2 regions of the Janibacter limosus genome follow, and region 2 is predicted to be linked to the other one. Evidence: riboswitches for the same ligand, from Rfam matches in the RefSeq annotation. Region 2 holds a riboswitch; the other holds the start of a gene.
What was found. Region 2 has a riboswitch for FMN ahead of ribD (bifunctional diaminohydroxyphosphoribosylaminopyrimidine deaminase/5-amino-6-(5-phosphoribosylamino)uracil reductase RibD). Riboswitches for the same ligand answer to the same signal wherever they lie in the genome.
Positions count from the first base shown of each region.

Region 1 (5,406 bases), 660 kb from region 2:
GACCGATGAGATCGGCGAGGCGCTGTGCCTCCTCGACCGACCGCGGACCGTCGGAGCGCTGGATGGCCATGACGGCCATGTCCATGCCGTCCGCCAGGTCGAGCCGGGGCCAGGGCATGCCCTCGGAGAAGCGCAGGGTCGTGATCTCCTCCCACAGGACGAGCTCGCCCGGGCCAAGGTTGCGCACCCACAAGCCCTCCGCGGTGGGGCGGGCGTGGATCGTGGCGTAGCGCGACATGAAGCCGGCGACCCCGACCCCGATCAAGGCGCAGGTGAAGCGGTCCATGACCCCGAAGCGCTCGGGCAGCGCGATGGCCAGCGCGATCGAGCCCACGAGGATGGCCACTCCGAGCGAGGTCGAGACGACTCGACCCCGCGTGGGGCGGAAGGCGGGGGCGCTCGCCCTGTCCGGCAAGGTCACAGTCGGCACGCGGAGATCTCGGTGACGAGGATGGCCCGCGCGCCCAGGTCGTAGAGCTCGTCCATGATCCGGTTGGTCCGACCCCGCGGGACCATCGAGCGCACGGCACACCAGCGCTCGTCGTGCAGGGTGCTCACGGTCGGCGACTCGAGGCCCGGAGTCAGCTGCACGGCCCGCTCCACGAGCTCCGCGGGGCAGTCGTAGTCGAGGAGCACGTACTCGCGCGCGGTGACGACGCCCTTGATGCGACGGTGGAGTACGTCGATGCCGGCCTCGCTGGCGTCGCTGCGGCGGATGAGCACGGCCTCGCTCCGCAGGATCGGCTCGCCGAAGACCTCCAGGCCCTGCTGGCGAAGGGTGGTTCCCGTCTCGACGACATCCGCGATGGCGTCGGCGACGCCGAGCGTGATGGCGGTCTCGACGGCTCCGTCCAGACGCACGACCTCCGCGGTGACCCCCTTCGCCGCCAGGTGGTCACGTACGAGGCCGGAGTACGAGGTCGCCACCCGGCGCCCGTCGAGGTCGGCGGCACTGCTCGCCTCACCGGGACGGCCCGCGAAGCGGAAGGTCGATCCGCCGAAGCCCAGGCCCATGACCTCGGTGGCAGCGGACCCGGAGTCGAGCAGCAGGTCGCGGCCGGTGATGCCGGCGTCGACCTGGCCCTTGCCGACGTAGAGGGCGACGTCACGGGGACGCAGGTAGAAGAACTCGACGTCGTTGTCGGGGTCGGCGACGATCAGCTCCTTGCTGTCGCGGCGGACGCGGTACCCCGACTCGCGGAGCATCTCGACGGCGGGTTCGGACAGGGAGCCCTTGTTGGGCACAGCGATGCGCACGGCGGTCCTCTCAGAGGTGGGTGTAGACGTCTTCGACGGTGAGGCCACCGTCGATCATCAACACCTGCAGGTGGTAGAGCAGCTGACTGATCTCCTCGGCCAGCTCCTCCTTGCTCTCGTACTCCGCCGCCATCCAGACCTCGGCGGCCTCCTCGACGATCTTCTTGCCGATGGCATGGGTCCCGGCGTCCAGCTGCGCCACGGTGCCCGATCCCTCCGGCCGTTCGGCGGCCTTGCGGGAGAGTTCGTCGAAGAGGGTCTCGAAGGTCTTCACGGGAGTCCAGCCTAGTTCGCCGGTGACAGTGCGCCGGCCGCGGGTTCACCGTCCGGACGCTCGGTGCGTGAGGCGCGCAGCCAGACGAAGAAGCCGTAGAGCACGAAGCCGGCGTAGATCGCGTACAGGACGGCGGTGGGCAGGTAGTCGCTGTGCCACAGCAGGGGCACGCCGACGAGGTCGACCCCGATCCAGATGAGCCAGAACTCGTTCCAGCCCCGCGCCATCGCGTAGGTCGCCAGCAGCGAGCCCATGAAGATCCAGGCGTCGGCCCAGAAGTACCAGCGGGGCGCGGGCCAGCCGGCACCGAGCATGGCGAAGACCTGCTGCACGACCACGATCCCGATGACCATGGTCACCGCGAGCCCCGCCCGCTCCGCCCAGGTCGCCCAGCGCGGGGTGATCGCGTGCGCTTGGCCCGAGTGGTTGGCCTGCCTGACCTGTCGCCAGCGCCACCAGCCGTAGAGCGAGGTGATGATGAAGAAGATCTGCCGGGCGGACTGCCCGAAGAGCGGCGCCTTGTCGTCGACGCCCATCGTGACGCCGATGTAGACGAAGAAGAGGATCGCGTTGCCGACGATCCCGATGGGCCAGGCCCATACCTTGCGCAGCATCCCGCCGACTGCCGAGGCCAGGCCGAAGGAGATCCCGATGACCTCCATGAGCGAGAGGCGGTAGCCGGCGATGTCGACGCCGGCCGAGTAGATCCATTCGATGATGGACATGCGTCGTCCTAGTCCGCGCGTGCCGCTCTCATCCGGACTTTGACCGTCGGCCCCGGGGTTCTGGACCGGAGTTCACCGCCTGCCGCAGCAGCCGGGTCGCGGGCTCTCACCGCCGGTTCGGATTTTCACCGAGTCACGTGGCACGTGCAGAGACATTGTGCGCGAAGGGAGCAGCCGCTCGGCAATCGGATGGCCCCGTGAGATGCGACACGCGGGACGTGATCCGAGACGGTTCCCCCTCCGCAGGGGGCAAGACCGTTCGCCCCCTCCACAGGGGGCAAGGCCGTTCGTCCCCACCCACGGGGACCAAGCCAAGTTCGCCCCCTCTGAAGGGGGCAAGATCGTTCGTCCCCACCCACGGGGACCAAGCCAAGTTCGCCCCCGCTGAAGGGGACCAAGACAGGTTCGCCCCGTTACCTTCTTGGTGTCCCCGATGATGGGGATGCTGGTCGCTGGGCTCGGCATGACTGACTGCCCCTGTCGTTTGGATGATCCGGGGGGTGTTGTCACCGGGCTTGGTGGCGTTGGTTGACCGCTGATAGGGACACGGCCCCCGGATGGGTGGTCTCTTCGTAACGTGGCTGCCGGCTGCTGACGCTCGACCGCGACCGGCAGTCCAGATTCGCTGCGGGGCAGGGAGGCCCATCATGGAAGAGCCATCATCAGGTCGCGGGTACGCGGTGTTCTTGGGGTTGGACGTCGGCAAGGGCGAGCATCACGCCACCGCCTTGGACCCTCAGGGCGCACGACTGCATGACAAGCCCCTGCCGCAGGACGAGCGGGCGTTGCGGGCCCTGTTCGAGCAGTTGGCCACGCGGGGGCCAGTGCTGGTGGTCGTCGATCAGCCCGCGTCGATCGGCGCGCTCCCGGTGGCCGTTGCCCGCGATGTGGGCGTCGAGGTCGCTTACTTGCCTGGGCTGGCGATGCGACGGATTGCGGACCTGCACCCGGGCAACGCCAAGACCGACGCACGCGACGCGTACGTGATCGCCGAGGCCGCCCGGACCCTGCCGCACGCCCTACGACGGGTCGATACCGGCGAGGAGGCCCTGGCCGACCTCGAAGTCATCGTGGGCTTTGACGATGACCTGGCCGCCGAGGTCACCCGCGTAACCAACCGCATCCACGGGCTGCTGACCCAGATCCACCCCGCACTGGAGCGAGCGATCGGATCGAGGCTGCACCACAAGGCGATCCTGGAGCTGCTCCACCGCTTCGGTGGACCGGCCGGGCTACGCCAGGCCGGCAAACGACGCATCGCTGCTGTGGTGCGTCCCCGAGCGCCGCGCTCCCACCACGGGATCGTCGAAGCGATCATGACCGCGCTCGATCAGCAGAGCGTGAGCGTGCCCGGCACCAAGGCTGCCGAACTGGTCCTGCCGCAGCTGGCCGACCAGCTCAGCGCCCTGCTGGCCCAACGCGAGCAGGCCGCCGTGCAGGTCGAGGAGATGCTCGATGCGCACCCTCTTTCCGCGGTCCTGACCTCGATGCCGGGCATCGGAGTCAGGACCGGAGCCAGGATCCTGCTCGAGGTCGGCGACGGGTCGACATTCCCCACTCCCGGACACCTCGCCGCCTACGCCGGCCTGGCGCCCGTCACCCGCAGATCGGGATCCTCCATCCGCGGGGAACATCCTTCCCGCAGCGGCAATAAGAACCTCAAACGCGCGATGTTCCTCGCCGCCTTCGCCGCCCTGCACGACCCCGCTTCCCGGGCCTACTACGACCGCAAGAGAGCCCAAGGCAAGAAGCACAACGCCGCCCTGATCTGCCTGGCCCGACGACGCTGCGACGTCATCTACGCCATGCTCCGAGACGGCGCTCCCTACCAACCCCGCCCAGCAACAGCTGCTTGACGAAACCCATAGGGACACCCCCCTTTGAAGGGGGCAAGATCGTTCGTCCCCACCCACGGGGACCAAGACAGGTTCGCCCCCTTTGAAGGGGGCAAGATCGTTCGTCCCCACCCACGGGGACCAAGACAGGTTCGCCCCTCTGAAGGGGGCAAGGGCAGTCCTCCCTTCGGGAGGCTGCTGGTCCGGTTGTGAGGTCGGCCGGGTCGCAACGCCAGATCTCACATTTTCGATCTCTCGAGCGTCATCTCAGTCATGACTCGATCACCGCAGACGAACAGGGCCCAACCCTTCTCGACCATGTGTGACGACATCGTCTGGGAGCAGACGAACCCTGATGGGACGCGCTCGGCCACGCTGGCTGGCACGCGCCATCCAGGAGTCACGTTCACGTACGCCTTCTTCATCCCGGCTGGCGTCTGGGACCAGCCGCACTCGCACCTCGCGGATGCCCACCTCGTGGTCGCCAAGGGCGAACTCCGCTTGGGCTACGGCAACCGACTGGACCGTGACGCGGCGACCCACCACCCACAGGGCAGCTTCCTGCACGTGCCGGGTGGCGCACAGCACTTCGACGGGGCGGAGGTCGACACGATCCTGATCGGCACCGCTGTCGGGCCATGGTCGACTGACTACGCCCCCGGTGAGCCTGCGTGACGCGAGTCGAACCAACTCGGGTCAGTGCGCGTGACGCGTGGCCAGCTCGCGCAGCTCGTCGATCGCCGCAGCAGCCGACTCGGCGCCGTAGACGGCCGACCCGGCGACGAAGACATCGGCGCCGGCCTCGGCGCACTGCTCGATGGTCTTGGCCGACACCCCGCCGTCGACCTGGATCCAGATCTCGCCGCCGTGCTTCTTCACGGCCTCGCGCACCTGCTCGACCTTGGGCATCTGGTCGGCCATGAAGGACTGCCCGCCGAAGCCTGGCTCGACGGTCATGACGAGGACCATGTCGAGCTCTGGCAGCAGCTCCTCGTAGGGAGCGAAGGGAGTCCCTGGCTTGATCGCCATGCTCGCCCGGGCGCCCTGGGCGCGGATGTCCCGGGCCAGGGTGACGGGGTTCTTCGCGGCCTCGATGTGGAAGGTGACCGACTTCGCCCCGGCCTCGGCGTAAGGCGGTGCCCAGCGGTCGGGGTCCTCGATCATCAGGTGGCAGTCGATCGGGATCGGGCTGACCCTGAGCAGCGACTCGACGATGGGCAGGCCGAGGGTGAGATTCGGCACGAAGTGCGCGTCCATGACGTCGACGTGCGCCCAGTCGGCGTTGCTGATCGCGTCCAGCTCGGACTGCAGGTTG
Region 1 is NZ_CP036164.1:1,183,559-1,188,964, reverse strand. Features, by position in the region: gene EXU32_RS05735 (PH domain-containing protein) at 1-430, opposite strand, end outside; gene EXU32_RS05740 (hypothetical protein) at 1-9, shown strand, start outside; gene hisG (ATP phosphoribosyltransferase) at 418-1,206, opposite strand; gene EXU32_RS05725 (phosphoribosyl-ATP diphosphatase) at 1,268-1,531, opposite strand; gene pnuC (nicotinamide riboside transporter PnuC) at 1,543-2,256, opposite strand; FMN riboswitch at 2,273-2,403, opposite strand; gene EXU32_RS05715 (IS110 family transposase) at 2,904-4,112, shown strand; gene EXU32_RS05710 (cupin domain-containing protein) at 4,410-4,766, shown strand; gene rpe (ribulose-phosphate 3-epimerase) at 4,788-5,406, opposite strand, start outside.
Region 1: another riboswitch for FMN. It lies ahead of pnuC (nicotinamide riboside transporter PnuC); the one in region 2 lies ahead of ribD (bifunctional diaminohydroxyphosphoribosylaminopyrimidine deaminase/5-amino-6-(5-phosphoribosylamino)uracil reductase RibD).

Region 2 (5,406 bases):
GCCAAGGCCAAGGCCAAGGGCCTCAACTACGTCAAGCTCGACGGCAACGTCGGCATCATCGGCAACGGCGCCGGGCTCGTCATGAGCACCCTCGACGTCGTCGCCTACGCGGGCGAGGACTTCACCGGGGGCAAGGCCAAGCCGGCCAACTTCCTCGACATCGGCGGCGGCGCCTCGGCCGAGGTCATGGCCAACGGCCTCGACGTCATCCTGGGCGACGAGCAGGTCAAGTCCGTCTTCGTCAACGTCTTCGGTGGCATCACCGCGTGCGACGCCGTCGCCAACGGCATCGTCGGCGCGCTGAAGACCCTCGGTGACGGGGCCACCAAGCCGCTCGTCGTCCGTCTCGACGGCAACGCCGTCGAGGAGGGCCGCCGGATCCTGGCCGAGTTCAACCACCCGCTGGTCACCATCGAGGCCACCATGGACGGCGCTGCCCGCAAGGCCGCCGAGCTGGCCGCGAAGTAAAGGACGTAGAAAAAAGACATGGCAATCTTCATCACTGCTGACTCCAAGGTCATCGTCCAGGGCATGACCGGCTCCGAGGGCATGAAGCACACCACGCTCATGCTCGCCTCGGGCACCAACATCGTGGGCGGCGTCAACCCCAAGAAGGCCGGCCAGAGCGTCGACTTCCCCGACGGCAAGACCGTCCCCGTCTTCGGCTCGGTCGCCGACGCGATGAAGGAGACCGGCGCTGACGTGTCGGTCATCTTCGTGCCGCCGGCCTTCGCCAAGTCGGCCGTCGTCGAGGCGATCGACGCCGAGATCCCTCTCGCCGTCGTCATCACCGAGGGCATCGCGGTCAAGGACTCCGCGGAGTTCTACAACTACAGCAAGGGCAAGGCCACCCGGATCATCGGGCCCAACTGCCCCGGCCTGATCAGCCCCGGAGCGTCCAACGCGGGCATCATCCCGGCGAGCATCGCCGGTGCGGGCCGCATCGGCCTGGTGTCCAAGTCCGGCACGCTGACCTACCAGATGATGTACGAGCTGCGTGAGTTCGGCTTCTCCACGGGCGTCGGCATCGGCGGCGACCCGGTCATCGGGACCACCCACATCGACTGCCTCGAGGCCTTCGAGCAGGACCCCGACACCGACGCGATCGTGATGATCGGTGAGATCGGTGGCGACGCCGAGGAGCGCGCTGCGGCGTACATCAAGGACAACGTGACCAAGCCGGTCGTCGGCTACGTCGCGGGCTTCACCGCCCCGGAGGGCAAGACCATGGGCCACGCCGGCGCCATCGTCTCCGGCTCCTCCGGTACGGCCTCCGCCAAGAAGGAGGCCCTCGAGGCCGCCGGGGTCAAGGTCGGCAAGACGCCGTCCGAGACCGCTGACCTCATGCGCGAGATCATGAAGTCCCTGGCCAAGTAAGTGCCCCCTGGCACCCAGGTCTTCCGGGACCGATGACGAAGGGCGGTTCCCACCGATGAGGTGGGAGTCGCCCTTCGTCAGGTCTGCAGACATCGTGACCGTCCCCTGACGGGATCCGGGGACGATCGTGGCCGGCTGGCCACCTGCGGCATCTAGCCTGCGACTCGGCCCGTCCCAGGGCCACCACTCGTCGCTGGAGGATCCCTGATGTCCCGCACCACCATGACTCTGGCCGCGGCGGCGCTCACCGCCGTCGGCCTGCTCGTCCCCACCGGCGCGGGTGCCGCTCCGGCTGAGCGCACCCCGACCGCCGAGGCACGAGACGCTGGGGTCACGGGCCCCGGCGAGGCGGCGATGGGCTGGCGGCAGCACGACGTGCAGCAGACGCCCAAGCGGAGCACGGCCGCCGTGGCAGCCACGCCCCCGGGGGTGCCGGGCATCGACGTGTCCAGCTGGCAGGGACGCGTCGACTGGGCCGCCCAGTGGCAGGCCGGCAAGCGCTTCGCCTACGTCAAGGCCACCGAGGGAAGCACCTACACCAGCCCCACCTTCGGCCACCAGTACACGGGGTCCTACTCCCAGGGCTTCATCCGGGGCGCCTACCACTTCGCGCTGCCGGACAGCTCCAGCGGGACGACCCAGGCCAACCACTTCGTCGACCACGGCGGCGGTTGGTCCGCTGACGGCAAGACCCTCCCGGGGGCGCTCGACATGGAGTGGAACCCGTACGGAGCCGCCTGCTACGGCAAGACCCAGACCCAGATGCGCTCCTGGATCAACGCCTTCCTCGACCGGTACCGCGCCCGCACCGGCCGCTACCCGGTGATCTACACGGCGACGAGCTGGTGGAACAAGTGCGTTGGGGGCGACACCTCCTTCGCCGCGAAGTCTCCGCTGTGGCTCGCCCGCTACGCGAGCGCACCCGGCACCAAGCCGGCCGGCTGGTCCACCTACAGCTTCTGGCAGTACTCCACCACCCCCGTCGACCAGAACGTGTGGAACGGGACGCTGGCGCGGCTGCGGTACTTCGCGACGCACTGACGAACGCATCGGGTGACCTGTGCACCGAGCCCGTACCGCAGGGTGGGACAGGGCGTGTGGTCATCCATGGGTGCGGGGTACCCTCGACGGAGTACGAGTCATGTCGTACGCGTGCTCCGGGGTCGGTGTAATTCCGAGCCGGCGGTGACAGTCCGCGAGCCCCTCCTCTCGAGGTGGGGTTGAGCTGGTGAAACTCCAGCACCGACGGTGAAAGTCCGGATGGGAGGCAGCACGCGGCGTCGCGGTCGTTCCGTGGTGGGTCCGCCCTCTCCGGTACGACGTCATCGGGCATCTCCCGAGGTCTCCGCGCACGCCGTGACACGCCGTTGGCGTGCCTCCCTTCGCCCCCGTGGTCCGCGTCGGACCACGGAGAGGGCAGATGCAGCAGCAGACCACCATCGAGAGCGCGATGACCCGTGCCGTCGAGCTGGCGGCGCGCGGCCTGGGTCGCACCGCGCCCAACCCCGTCGTCGGCTGCGTCGTCCTCGACGCGGCGGGGCGGGTCGTGGGCGAAGGGTGGCACGCGCGGGCCGGCGGGCCGCACGCCGAGGTCATGGCGCTCGCCGAGGCCGGCGACGCCGCCCGAGGGGGCACCGCGGTCGTCACCCTCGAGCCCTGCCGGCACACCGGTCGCACCGGCCCGTGCACCGGTGCGCTCCTCGACGCCGGCGTCGACCACGTCGTCGTGGCCGTCCCGGACCCCACCAAGGCCGCCGGTGGGGGAGCGGACCTGTTGCGCGACAACGGGATCGACGTCATCGAAGGCATCGGGCATGAGGCGGCCGCTCACGGCAACCGCGCCTGGCTCCATGCCATGGCGACCGGCCGCCCCCTCGTCACGTGGAAGCTGGCCAGCACCCTCGACGGACGCACCGCCGCCGCCGACGGGACCAGCCGCTGGATCACCGGGCCCCAGGCGCGTGCCGACGTCCACCGGCTGCGGGCGCAGAGCGACGCCGTGCTCGTCGGCGGTGCCACCCTGCGCGCCGACGACCCCCATCTGGCCGTCCGGGACATCGATGGTGCGGTCCAGCCGCTGCGCGTCGTCATCGACAGCCGCGCAGAGGTGCCGCTCACCGCGCGCGTCCTCGACGACGCGGCTCCGACGCTCGTGGTCGTCGCCGAGGGGGCTGACGCCGCTCGCCTGCGCGCTGCCGACGTCGACGTCCTCGCCGTCCCCGCCGACCTTGCGGGGCTCGACCTCGCCGCACTCCTCGCGGGACTCCACGAGCGCGACGTGCGCTCGGTCCTGCTCGAGGGAGGAGCGCACCTCGCGGCCTCCTTCGTCGCGGCCGACCTCGTCGACGAGGTCGTCGCCCACATCGCACCGACGCTGCTCGGGGCCGGCTCGCCGGTCCTCGCGGACGCCGGCATCACCACCATCACCGAGGCGCTGCGCCTCACCACCACCGACGTCGTCCGCCTCGGCGACGACATCGCCATCACGGCCACCGTGAGGAGGGAGCACTGATGTTCACCGGGATCATCGAAGAGCTCGGGGAGGTGGTCGCCATCGAGCCGGGCGCCGACTCCAGCCGGATCACCGTCCGGGGCAGCGTCACCACCGCCGACCCCGCGCACGGAGCCTCCATCGCCGTCAACGGCGCCTGCCTGACCGTCACCGACCACGAGGCGAAGGGAGGAGTCGTCACCTTCGACGTCATGGCGGAGAGCCTGCGCCGCACCGTCATCGGCGACCTGGTCGTCGGCGACGCGGTCAACCTCGAGCGCGCCATGGTGCTCGGCGCCCGCCTCGACGGGCACCTCGTGCAGGGGCACGTCGACGGGACCGCGACGATCACCGAGCGCCGACCGGGCGACCGGTGGGAGGAGGTGCGGCTCGCGATCGACCCGGCGCTGGCCCCCTTCGTCGTGGAGAAGGGCTCGATCTGCCTCGACGGCGTGAGCCTGACCCTCACCGTGGCCGGGGACGACCACGTGGAGGTCGCCCTCATCCCCACGACGATGGAGCTGACCACCTTGGGCCGCAAGGGAGTCGGTGACCGTGTCAACGTCGAGGTCGACATCCTCGGCAAGTACGTGCAGCGCATGCTGGCGCTCGACCCGAAGGAAACCCGATGAGTCACGACGACACCCTGCTCGATCCCATCGAGAGCGCGATCGAGGCGATCGCCGAGGGCCGCCCGGTGCTCGTCGTCGACGATGCCGACCGGGAGAACGAGGGCGACATCATCTTCGCCGCGGACGCGGCCACCGACGAGCTCATGGGTGCCACGGTGCGTCTGGGCAGCGGCGTCATCTGCGTCGCGATGACGGGTGAGGAGCTCGACCGTCTCGCGCTGCCGCCGATGACCGCCATCAACGAGGACTCCAAGGGGACCGCCTACTCCGTCTCCGTCGATGCCCGGGAGGGCGTGACGACCGGCATCAGTGCCGCCGACCGGGCGCGCACCGCGCGCCTGCTCGCCGATCCCGCGACCGGTCGCGGTGACCTGGCCCGGCCGGGCCACGTCTTCCCCCTCCGTGCTCGCGACGGGGGAGTGCTCGTGCGCCGCGGCCACACCGAGGCCGCGGTCGACCTGTGCCGGCTCGCCGGTCGCGCACCGGCCGGGGTCATCTGCGAGGTCGTCGAGGAGGACGGGTCGATGTCCCGCCTGCCGCAGCTGCGTCGGCTGGCCGACGAGCGGGGGTGGCCGCTGGTGAGCATCGCCGATCTCGTCGACCTGCGACGACGGTCGGAGGCGCTCGTCGAGCGCGTCGTCTCCACCCGGCTGCCCACCGCCCACGGTGAGTTCACCGCGCACGGGTTCCGCAGCGGCATCGACGGGTCCGAGCACATCGCGCTCGTCCACGGCGACATCACCACCGGGACGCCGCTCGTGCGCGTGCACAGCGAGTGCCTCACCGGTGACGTCTTCGGCTCGCTGCGCTGCGACTGCGGACCGCAGCTCGACGCTGCCCAGGCCGCGGTCGTCGCGGCCGGCTCCGGGGTCATCGTCTACGTCCGCGGGCACGAAGGGCGTGGCA
Region 2 is NZ_CP036164.1:527,824-533,229, forward strand. Features, by position in the region: gene sucC (ADP-forming succinate--CoA ligase subunit beta) at 1-468, shown strand, start outside; gene sucD (succinate--CoA ligase subunit alpha) at 487-1,377, shown strand; gene EXU32_RS02605 (lysozyme) at 1,585-2,418, shown strand; FMN riboswitch at 2,526-2,655, shown strand; gene ribD (bifunctional diaminohydroxyphosphoribosylaminopyrimidine deaminase/5-amino-6-(5-phosphoribosylamino)uracil reductase RibD) at 2,798-3,889, shown strand; gene EXU32_RS02615 (riboflavin synthase) at 3,889-4,500, shown strand; gene EXU32_RS02620 (bifunctional 3,4-dihydroxy-2-butanone-4-phosphate synthase/GTP cyclohydrolase II) at 4,497-5,406, shown strand, end outside.